Regions from separate parts of the Fodinicurvata sediminis DSM 21159 genome, predicted to be linked through region 1. Evidence: predicted binding sites of a transcription regulator. Region 1 holds the regulator's gene; the other holds the start of a gene.

The links. The regulator PhoB, encoded in region 1, activates phosphate uptake and scavenging genes when phosphate is short. The targets are predictions, from matches to a motif close to TNTCATAAAACTGTCA.
Region 2: a site for PhoB is predicted at 1,880-1,895, ahead of G502_RS0104240 (CYTH and CHAD domain-containing protein). Genes of this name have one in related genera too.

What each region holds. Positions count from the first base shown of each region.
Region 1 is NZ_ATVH01000013.1:423,283-428,757, forward strand. Features, by position in the region: gene G502_RS0107085 (bifunctional acetate--CoA ligase family protein/GNAT family N-acetyltransferase) at 1-1,598, shown strand, start outside; gene phoB (phosphate regulon transcriptional regulator PhoB) at 1,612-2,304, opposite strand; gene phoU (phosphate signaling complex protein PhoU) at 2,301-3,071, opposite strand; gene pstB (phosphate ABC transporter ATP-binding protein PstB) at 3,102-3,911, opposite strand; gene pstA (phosphate ABC transporter permease PstA) at 3,936-5,252, opposite strand; gene pstC (phosphate ABC transporter permease subunit PstC) at 5,245-5,475, opposite strand, start outside.
Region 2 is NZ_ATVH01000011.1:608,019-613,493, reverse strand. Features, by position in the region: gene G502_RS18605 (MotA/TolQ/ExbB proton channel family protein) at 1-345, opposite strand, end outside; gene mnmA (tRNA 2-thiouridine(34) synthase MnmA) at 613-1,764, shown strand; gene G502_RS0104240 (CYTH and CHAD domain-containing protein) at 1,930-3,498, shown strand; gene G502_RS0104235 (SixA phosphatase family protein) at 3,501-4,028, opposite strand; gene G502_RS18600 (RNA degradosome polyphosphate kinase) at 4,192-5,475, shown strand, end outside.

The DNA of each region.
Region 1 (5,475 bases):
TGGATGCCCTGCTGGTCATGCATTGTCCCGTGGCGGTGGCGGACCCGAATGCCGTGGCAGAGAGCGTTATTGAAACCGTTCAAGCGCGACCGTCCCGGAAACGAAAGCCGATCTTTACCGCCTGGCTCGGTGACCAGGCCGTGGCCGAGTCACGTTCGCTCTTCGCCGAGAGCCACATTCCTACCTATGATACGCCGGAGCGGGCAGTACGGGGCTTCATGCACCTGGTGCGTTACCGCCGCGGCCAGGAAGAGCTGATGGAAACGCCAGCCAGTCTGCCGGATGAGAAGGATCCGGACCGTGAATCGGTGCAAGCCTTGCTGGAAGAGGCCCTGGCCGAAGGCCGCGAATGGTTGAGCGAGCCTGAAGCCAAGGCCCTGCTGTCCTGCTATGGCGTCGCCACAGTGGAGACCCGCAAGGCTGCTGATCCGGACGAGGCCGTGCGCCAGGCCGAGGAAATCGGCTTTCCCGTTGCCCTCAAGATCCTGTCCCCGGACATCACGCACAAGAGCGATGTGGGCGGTGTGAAGCTGGACCTGGCCAACAGTGACAGGGTGCGGATAGCGGCCGAAGAAATGCTGAAACGCGTGCGGCAGGCCCGGCCCGAGGCCCAGGTGGATGGCTTCAGCGTCCAGGCCATGTGCCGGCGTCCCGGGGCTCAGGAGTTGATCCTGGGCCTGACCGAGGATCGCCAGTTTGGCCCGGTGATCCTGTTTGGTGAAGGGGGCACTGCCGTCGAGGTTATCCGTGACAAGGCGGTTGGCCTGCCGCCGCTCAACATGACACTGGCTCATTCGTTGATGGCCGAAACCCGGATTCACGACCGCCTGAAGGGCTATCGCGCTCAGGCGCCTGCCGACCTTGACGCCATTGCAGCGGCGCTGATGCATCTCTCGCAGATTGCGGCCGAGCGGCCCGAAGTGCGCGAAATCGACATCAATCCCCTGTTGGCCGACGAAAAGGGCGTGATCGCCCTGGATGCCCGCGTGCGGCTGATGCCACGCGACGCGGTGGACAACAGCCGTGGTCCTGCCTATCGCCTGGCCATCCGGCCCTACCCGCGCCTGCTGGAGCAGTGGGGGCACTTGATGGATGGGACGGAGATCTTCATGCGGCCGATCCGGCCCGAGGACGAGCCGGCCCTGAATGAGCTCTACAAGCACCTGACGCCAGACGATGTGCGCATGCGCTTCTTCTCGCACATGGCCGAGTTGAGCCATGAGTCCGCCGCGCGCTTTACCCAGATCGACTACAATCGCGAAATGGCGCTGGTCGCCATCTCTCCGGAGAATCCGGAGGATTTGTGGGGCGTGGTGCGCATTGCGGCCGATCCCGAGAACGAGCGCGCAGAATATGCCGTGGCGGTGCGCTCTGACATCAAGGGGCGGGGTCTTGGGTACCTGTTGATGCGGCGCATCCTGGATTATGCCGCCCGCCGCGGCATCCAGGAAGTCTGGGGGGATGTCCTGAGCGAGAATGCGCGCATGCTTCAGCTGGTCAAGGATCTGGGCTTCGATCGTCGCCTGCTGGCCGAAGACACCAACGTTGTCCGTGTGAGCCGGAAGCTGGAGCCGGCCAAATCCCAGGGCAAGGCTTGATCAGGCCGGGCTTTCAGGCACTGGGCGAGTCCAGGGAGTAGCCGGCCGAGCGCACCGTGCGGATCAAGTCGCTCTGCTCGCCCTCGTTCAGGGCCTTGCGCAGACGGCGTATATGCACGTCCACGGTGCGCGGCTCGACATAGACATCATGACCCCAGACGGCATCCAACAGCTGCTCGCGGCTGAAGACCCGGCCGGGGTGCTGCATGAGGTGGCTGAGCAGGCGGAACTCGGTGGGGCCCAGGTGAACGTTGCGTTCGCCCCGGCGCACCCTGTGGGCGTTGAGATCCACGGAAATGTCCGCGAAACTCAGGGTTTCTCCCGAAGTTGCAGGAACCGCGCGTCGCAGGACAGCGCGCACACGGGCCAGCAGCTCGGCGGGCGAGAAGGGTTTGGTGATATAGTCGTCTGCGCCGCTTTCCAGACCGCGCACCTTGTCGGTTTCCTCGCCGCGCGCGGTCAGCAGGATGATGGGAATTTCGCGGGTCTCGCGATCGCGGCGCAGCTGGCGGCAGACCTGGAGCCCGGACATGAGCGGCAGCATCCAGTCCAGCAGGATCAGGTCGGGCTTCTCTTCCTGGGCGACGGTCAGGGCCTCTTCCCCGTCCCGGGCCTCGAGCAGGTCATAGCCTTCGCGTTCCAGGTTGTACCGCAACAGGGTGACCAGCGCTGCTTCATCCTCGACGATCAGGATGACCGGCTTCATTTTTGTTCATCTCCGTTGTTGGATCCCGAACCGGGGGTCTTGTCCTCGTTCGGCGGTTCGACAACCGCGAAGCTGGAGGTATCGCCCTTGGGGCGGTCGATCATGATCTGGTTGCCGGTGGCCATGAAATAGACGATTTCGGCGATGTTGGTGGCGTGATCGCCGATGCGCTCGATGTTCTTGGCGATGAACAGCAGGTGGGTTCCCGACGTGATGGAGCGTGGATCCTCCATCATGTAGGTCAGGGTCTCGCGGAACAGGCTGGTGTACATCTCGTCGATTTCCTGGTCGCTTTCCCAGACGTTCAGCGCCATGTTGGCATCGCGTTTGGCATAGGCGTCCAGGACCCGCTTGATGTTGGTCTGCACCAGCTTGGCCATGCGCGGCAGGGAGCGCACGGGATCCAGCGGCTGCTGATGGTGCAGGGCCACCGCCCGCTTGGCCACGTTGGCGGCATAGTCACCGATGCGTTCCAGGTCGCTGGCCACCTTTAGCGCCGAAATGACCATGCGCAGGTCTGAGGCCACGGGCTGGCGCAGGGCCAGCATCCGCACGGTGTAGGTATCGAGCTCATGCTCGATCTCGTCGATCTTCTCGTCGTTGCGGATGGTGCGCGTGGCCAGTTCCTGGTCATTGCGCACCAGGCTATCCACGGCGTCGGCCAGCTGGGTTTCCGCCAGACCGCCCATGCGGGCGATCAGTTCCTTCAGGTGTTCCAGTTCCTCATCGTAGGACCGGATGATGTGGTCGCCTTGCTCTGAAGTCATCGTAACTCTCCGCGGATAGGGCCGGGGGCATCAGCCGAAACGGCCCGTAATATAATCCTGTGTGCGCTGGTCGCCGGGGTTGGTGAAGATCTGCTCGGTCTCGCCAACCTCCACCAGGTTGCCCAGATGGAAGAAGGCAGTGCGGCGCGAGACACGCGCGGCCTGCTGCATGTTGTGAGTGACGATCACGATGGTATAGCTCTGCTTGATCTCGTCGATCAGCTCTTCGATCAGGGCCGTGGCAATGGGGTCCAGCGCCGAGCAGGGCTCGTCCATCAGGATCACTTCCGGATTGACCGCAATGGCGCGCGCGATGCACAGGCGCTGCTGCTGGCCACCCGACAGGCCTGTGCCGGGCTCGTCCAGGCGGTCGTGCACTTCCTTCCACAGCCCGGCGCGGCGCAGGCTGGTTTCCACGATCTGCCGCAGTTCCTCCTTGTCGCGTGTGAAGCCGTGAATGCGCGGACCGTAGGCCACGTTGTCGAAGATCGACTTGGGAAAGGGATTGGGCTTCTGGAAGACCATGCCGACCCGTGCACGCAACTGGACGGGATCGATGGAGCGATCGTAGATGTTCTGGCCATCCAAAGTAATCTCGCCACTGATCCGGCAGATGTCGATGGTGTCGTTCATGCGATTCAGGCAGCGCAGGAAGGTCGACTTGCCGCAGCCCGAAGGCCCGATCAGCGCCAGCACCTCGTTGGGGCGGACGTCCAGGTTCACACCGTGCAGGGCCTCGCTGTCGCCGTAGCTGACCCTCACGTCACGGGCCCGCATCTTCGTTTCGCCGATGTTCTCAGCCGCCATTAGCTTTTCCGCCGTCTTGGTCTCGTAATTCATGATCGTCGCTTTCGTTCGGCCCCGTTACCAGCGTTTCTCGAACCGCTTGCGCAGGAAGATCGCTGTTGCATTCATGAGGATCAGGAAGCCGAGCAGCACCATGATACCTGCCGAGGTGCGCTCGACGAAACCACGCTCGGAGGAATCGGCCCAGATATAGATCTGCGAGGGCAGCGCCGTGGAGGGACTGAACATCGAGTCCGGGGCCGAGGTGATGAAGGCGTTCATGCCGATCATCAGCAGTGGAGCGGTTTCTCCCAGCGCCTGCGCCAGGCCGATGATGGAGCCGGTGAGGATGCCCGGCAGGGCCAGCGGCAGCACGTGATGGAAGACCATCTGCATCTTGGAGGCGCCCAGGCCGTAGGCGGCCTCGCGGATCGAGGGCGGGATGGAGCGCAGGCTGGCGCGCGCGGCGATGATGATGGTGGGCAGGGTCATGAGTGTCAGGGCCAGGCCGCCCACCAGGGGTGCCGAGCGCGGCAGCCCGAAGACCTGGATGAAGACCGCCAGGCCCAGCAGGCCGAAGATGATCGAGGGCACGGCCGCCAGGTTGTTAATGTTGATCTCGATGAAGCTGGTCAGGCGATTCTTCGGCGCGAACTCCTCCAGATAGATGGCGGCGCCGACCCCGAGGGGGATCGAGAGGACCGCGACAACCAGCATCAGATAGAACGAACCCACGATGGCGCCCCACAGGCCGGCCTGTTCCGGCTGCCGGCTGTCGGCCTGGGTAAAGAGGTTGGAGTTGAAGCTGGTGGAGATCTGCCCCTGGTTCTCCAGGTAGTCCATCCATTCGTACTGCAGGTTGCTGACGCGCCGGCGTTCCTCGGGGACGACGCGGGGTGTGTTGCCCTTGAAGGCCTGGTCGATGTCGCTGCTGGCCAGGAAGGACATGGACACGCGCTGGCCGATCAGTGACGGCTCCGCCAGCAGGCGCGCACGCAGTTGCCGGTAGCCCTGGCCGCTGAGGACGCCGCGCAGATCGCGCGCCGCGCCGGGAGCGTCGGCATTCGGCAGGTTTTCCGCGAGGGCGCTGGACAGCAGGTTGCGGTAGTTGCCGGCGCCGATTTCCTCAGCCGTGGGCGTCGTCCCCTCGAAGGTGAAGTCGGCGGGATCGACATAGACCTCCAGCTCGATCTCCGTGTTCACGAAGGCGGTATAGCCCTGGCTGACGATGGTGAAGAGCAGCACCGCGAGCACGCCCAGTGCCGCCACGATCGCGGCAATGCCGTAGAGCCGGAAACGCCGTTCGGCGGCATAGCGACGGCGCAGGCGGTCCTGGGCTGCCGCCGAGGTGTGCAGGCCGTGTGTCGGGAAGGAGCTCGGGGTCGTATCAGTCATATTTCTCGCGATATCTGCGGACCACCAGGATGGCCATGACATTGAGGCAGAGCGTGGTCAGGAAGAGCATGAAGCCCAACGCGAAGGCGGACAGCGTCTTGGCGCTGTCGAAGGCCGTGTCGCCCGTCAGGTTGGCCACGATCTGGACCGTCACGGTTGTGACCTGCTCCAGCGGGTTGAGTGTCAGGTTGGCGGACAGGCCGGCGGCCATGACAACGATCAT
Region 2 (5,475 bases), on a different contig from region 1:
GCGGATGGCGGCTTGCAGGGGAGCTGCAGCCGGGTGCCTGGAGGCATCCAGCAGGCGCATTGCAGCAGCGGTATTGCCGTTAAGGTATTGATTGAGCGCATCATCCAGGGGACGTGTGCGAGAGAGGTGCAGCCGCTGGAATTGATAGAACTTCAGCAGAATGACACTGAATGCCACGACCGAGAGGACGAGCAAAATTGCGACAACAGGTCCGCCGGCACTCAGGATTTCTCCAAGCTCAGTGAAGGAAGAGAGAAAGCTGCCCTCTTCTTCCATCAGCAGACGCCCTGTTTCCGGGTCTGGCATTGGAAGTGCGTCTGTCTGAACGTAATTGTCGCCGTCCATTGCGATAATCCTTAGAGGGCATGCGGAAAGGCGCTACCTGGAGCGAAGCATCGTGAATGGAGGTTATTATTAGATATGCGACGCATTTTCAACGAGAATGATAGTCACTATTCCTATAGCTGTCCCTAGCCTCATAGCTTCACTACCGTGGGAACGTGCGAGACAGACTTTCTACACCAACGAAATGCGAGCCTTGCATGGACGTCATTTCTGATGCGGAAACGCTGTTGTTGCACTCGTATCGCTGTCCTCTATATTCACGGCATTATGAATTCACTGGGTTTCGACAAGGCTCCGGGCGACACACGGATCGTGGTCGCCATGTCTGGTGGTGTTGACAGTTCCGTAACCGCGGCGCTTCTGCACGAGGCGGGGTATGAGGTCATTGGCATCACGCTGCAGCTCTATGACCATGGAATGGCCGTGGAGCGGAAGGGGGCCTGCTGTGCAGGTCAGGATATCTATGACGCACGGCAGGTCGCCGACAGTCTGGGAATCCCGCACTATGTGCTGGATTACGAAAGCCGCTTTCGTGAATCGGTCATCGACGAGTTTGCCGATAGCTACCTGAACGGGGAAACGCCGATCCCTTGCGTGCGGTGTAACCAGACCGTGAAGTTCCGTGACCTGCTACAGACTGCCAGCGACCTGGGCGCCGATGCCCTGGCCACGGGCCACTACGTGCAGCGCAAGGAAGGCAAGGACGGGGCCGAGATGCACCGCGCTGTCGACCACAGCCGGGACCAGAGTTATTTCCTCTTTGCCACCACGCAGGAGCAGCTTGATTTCCTGCGCTTCCCGCTGGGCGATCTTCCGAAGAGCGAGACCCGCGCATTGGCCGAGCGCTTTTCGCTGCCTGTTGCGGAAAAGCCGGACAGCCAGGATATCTGTTTCGTGCCCAATGGCTCCTATGCACAGGTGGTGGAAAAGCTGCGCCCCGGTTCTGTGGAATCGGGCGAGATCGTGGATTTGGATGGCCGTGTCCTTGGGCAGCACAATGGCATCATCCACTACACCGTGGGACAGCGGCGTGGCCTCGGGATAGGCGGTCTTGAGGGGCCACTCTTTGTCGTGCGCCTGGAGCCCGAGACACATCGCGTCGTCGTGGGGCCGAAGGCTGCGCTGGCGCGAGACCTGGTACATCTACGCGAAGCCAACTGGCTGGGGTCCGTGCCATCCGACACAGAGGGCATGCGCGTGGAAGTCAAGCTGCGTTCGGCCCAGGAAGCCGTTCCGGGCCGTGTCCGCGTGACAGCTGCAGGTGACGGGAAGCGTTGCGAGGTCTGGCTCGACAGCCCACAGTACGGTGTTTCACCTGGACAGGCTGCGGTCTTCTATCAGGGAGATCGGGTTCTGGGCGGCGGCTGGATCGAAGCTGCGGAACTGCGCAACCTGGAAGCTGCACGTCAGGTTGCCTGACACCCTCCAGGCTCGGGTCAATTGATACCCGTCAGGCCGCTCAATCTGGAATGCCAGGGCCTGCCAGTTGACAGGGACAGCAGATCGGGCTGACTATTGGTAAGAAGCTGAAATATTTCAGCTTTGTTACAAGTCTCTGCTTTTTTTCCGTAGGATTTTCCCGTCATGCCTCTGGAACGCGAACTCAAACTGCGCCTTACGCCTGATGCAGTGCGGCGGTTGAGGCAACATCCTGCCATTGCCGAGAAGGTTCGTGGAAGAGCACTCAGCGAGCGTTTGGCCAACAGTTATTTTGACAGTCCGGAAGGCCGTTTAAGGGAACTCTCAGCTGCTTTGCGTATCCGCCGCAGTGGCACAGAACGACGGCAGACACTCAAGATCCTGAAATCGGAGTATGCCCATCTTCTTGGCAGCAAGGGGAGGACCAAGGATAAGGCAGGGGACGGCCCCCTGCATAGTTACCTGGAATTCGAGGGGCTGATCGAAGGAGACCAGCCCGAGCTTGGGCGTATCGACGATTCCGGCTTGCGGAGTGCTCTCGAGGGCGAAGGGCTCTTCGCGAGGCTGGAGCCAATTTTCACAACCGATTTCCATCGCTACAGCCGCTTGCTGGTAGAGGGTGAAAGTGAGATCGAACTCTCAATTGACGAGGGTGAGATCAGAAGCGCAGACCAAGTTGACTCCCTTTGCGAGGCCGAACTGGAGCTTAAATCAGGTCGGGTTTCAGACCTCCTGACATTGGCGCTTCAACTGGCAGAGATCGAACCCTTCTCTCTGGAAACACGTACCAAGGCCCAACGCGGATACGCTCTCGCCCAGACGGGTAACAGCTTGAAACCTGATTTCGGCAGTAAACCTGCCCTGAACAAGAAAGCTACCGTGCGCGAAGCCTTCGAACAGCTCGCCGGGGCGGGGATGTCCCACTTGCTGGGCAATGTGGCGGCCGTGTTGGAGAAGGGCAGCCCCCAGGCCCTGCATCAGCTGCGTGTCTCCGTTCGTCGCTTGCGTGCTCTCTTCAAGATCCATGAACCCTTGTTGCCTGCCGGGACCTATAGCTGGTTTGCGGGTGAATTGCGCTGGTTACAGCAGGAACTGGGACCAGCACGCGAATGGGATGTCTTCATGGACGAAACGCTGACTTCGCTGCGGAAAAGGGTGCCACGGGAAGCGATGGATGGACTGGGCCGATTGCGCAACCAGGCACAACGGCGCCGGACCAGGGCCTACAGCCGAGCTCGAGGCAGTTTGCAGGACTCGCGTTTCCTGATCTTGATCCTGCAGCTCCAGCTGTTTCTGGAAAGCGGGGATTGGGCGACTGGCGATAGCCAGATGAAGGTCCGGACTTTCAGCAAGGATGTGTTGGACAAGCGTCTCAAGAAGTTGCGCAAGCTTGCCCGGAACCATGCAGCCATGAAGGAGGAAGATCTTCACGAGATTCGCATTGCCGGGAAGAAGCTGCGTTATGCGATCGAGTTCTATCGCTCGCTCTATCCGCGTAAGCAGGTAAAGGCCTATTCGTCTTGTCTTGTGTCCTTGCAGGACAGTCTTGGAACGCTCAATGATGCTGTGACAGGTCGAAGGCTACTCGGTGAGCTGGAAACATCAGGACATGCGCCTTCCTATGCTGGTGGTCTCGTACAGGGCTGGCAGGCCGGGCTGATTGAACGTGATCTGCAGGACTTCGTGACGATCTGGAAGCAGTTGGAAAAGCAATCCCCCTTCTGGAGGTTGTGACATTAGTCCTGAACATCGCGCGGCTTGAGGAACAATTCCAGGCGGCCCGTTCCTTCCTGCAGCAGGGACCACGGGGTTTCCGGAAAGCTTAGCAGCACAAAGGCAGCGGTTGGCAGCTTGCGGGACAGATGCGTGATATCCTCCGGCTGCTGTGCCGTGCTGCAAAGTCTGAGGCAGAGCTCATGGAGTCCAGGATTGTGCCCGATCAGCATCACGCGCTGCGCCTGTTCATCCGCTGCCTTGCAGAACTGTAGCAATGCGTCGGCGGATGCCATGTAGAGGGCTCTGGTGACCGTGAACGGAATGGTCTTGTCTCCGAACCATTCCGGTGCCAGCAAGGACCAGGTTTCGCGCGTGCGTTGGGCATCGGAGCAATAAACCCGGTCAGCCGCGAGGCCACGCTCATGCAAGGCGCGGCCCATGGCGTGCGCGTTCCGGCGGCCGCGCTTGGTCAATGGACGCTCGATATCGCCCAGTTCGGGGTTGTCCCAACTTGACTTGGCATGCCGAAGAACGAGGAGCTGCTTCAAAGTGAAGGCTTTATCCAAATCGTTGGTGGAGGTGCGCTATCTCTGCGATCTGTTATCTTACTGTAGTCAAAGGTTGCTATAAATCCGATAGTGAAACGCTTTGGACAAAGCTGAAAGCGAGAAGGGCGTGACGGAAAGCCAGACATCCGCCAGCAAGGAAGAAATCCGAGAAGCCGAGCGCGCACAGGCCACGCCAGAAGACTGGCCGGACGCGGAGTCTCCCGAACGCTTCATCAATCGAGAACTCTCATGGCTGGCCTTCAACGAGCGTGTCCTGGACGAGGCCTTCAACACGAAGCATCCTCTTATGGAACGCCTCCGCTTTCTGTCGATTTCGTCCAGCAATCTAGATGAGTTCTACATGGTGCGCGTTGCCGGCCTGAAGGGACAGGTGGGCGCCGGCGTGAAAAGTCTCAGCCAGGAGGGATGGACACCTGCACAGCAGCTTGCCGCCATCAATGCACGTACGCAGAAGCTGATGCATCGTCAGCAGACATGCTGGATGGAATTGAAGGATGCTCTGCGCGAGGAGCACATCCAAGTCTTGTCCCGGGAGGAATTGACGGAACGTGACCGTGATTGGCTGACTGACTATTTCAGCCGGCAGCTGTTTCCCGTACTGACCCCCATTGCCATCGATCCGGCGCATCCTTTCCCATTCGTTCCGAACCTTGGCTTCGCGATGGTTCTGCGCCTCATTCGGAAAGAGGCGGAAGAGCCGATGACCGGCTTGATCCTGATGCCACCACAGAGTGAGCGTTTCGTACGTCTACCGGGCAAGACATTGCGGTTTGTACGGATCGAGCAGATTGTGCGCCTGCACCTGCATCATCTCTTCCCGGGCATGGAAGTGAAGCAGGCCGGTGTCTTCCGTGTCATCCGCGACAGCGATGTGGAAATCGAGGAAGAGGCCGAGGATCTGGTGCGCGTGTTCGAGTCTGCACTGAAACGCCGCCGTCGGGGCTCGATCATCCGCCTGACCGTGGATCAGGGAATGCCGAATGACCTGCGCGAGTTTATCGTATCGGAACTGGAGGCCTCGCCGGACGATTTGTTCCAGTTGAGCGGTCTGCTGGGCTTGGCGGATACATCCCAGTTGCTGACGGATGAGCGCCCGGACTTGCTGTTTGCGCCCTATACAGCTCGCTTTCCCGAACGCATCCGTGACTATGACGGGGACTGTTTCAAGGCGATCCAGGCAAAGGACATCATCGTCCATCATCCCTATGAATCCTTCGATGTGGTTGTGCAGTTCATTCGCCAGGCGGCTGCCGATCCGAACGTTGTGGCAATCAAGCAGACGCTTTATCGCACTTCTGAGGACTCACCCGTCGTCAAGGCACTGGCTGAGGCGGCCGAAGCTGGTAAATCCGTCACGGCCCTGGTGGAACTTAAGGCGCGTTTCGATGAGGAGCGCAACATTCGTTGGGCGCGAAACCTGGAGCGC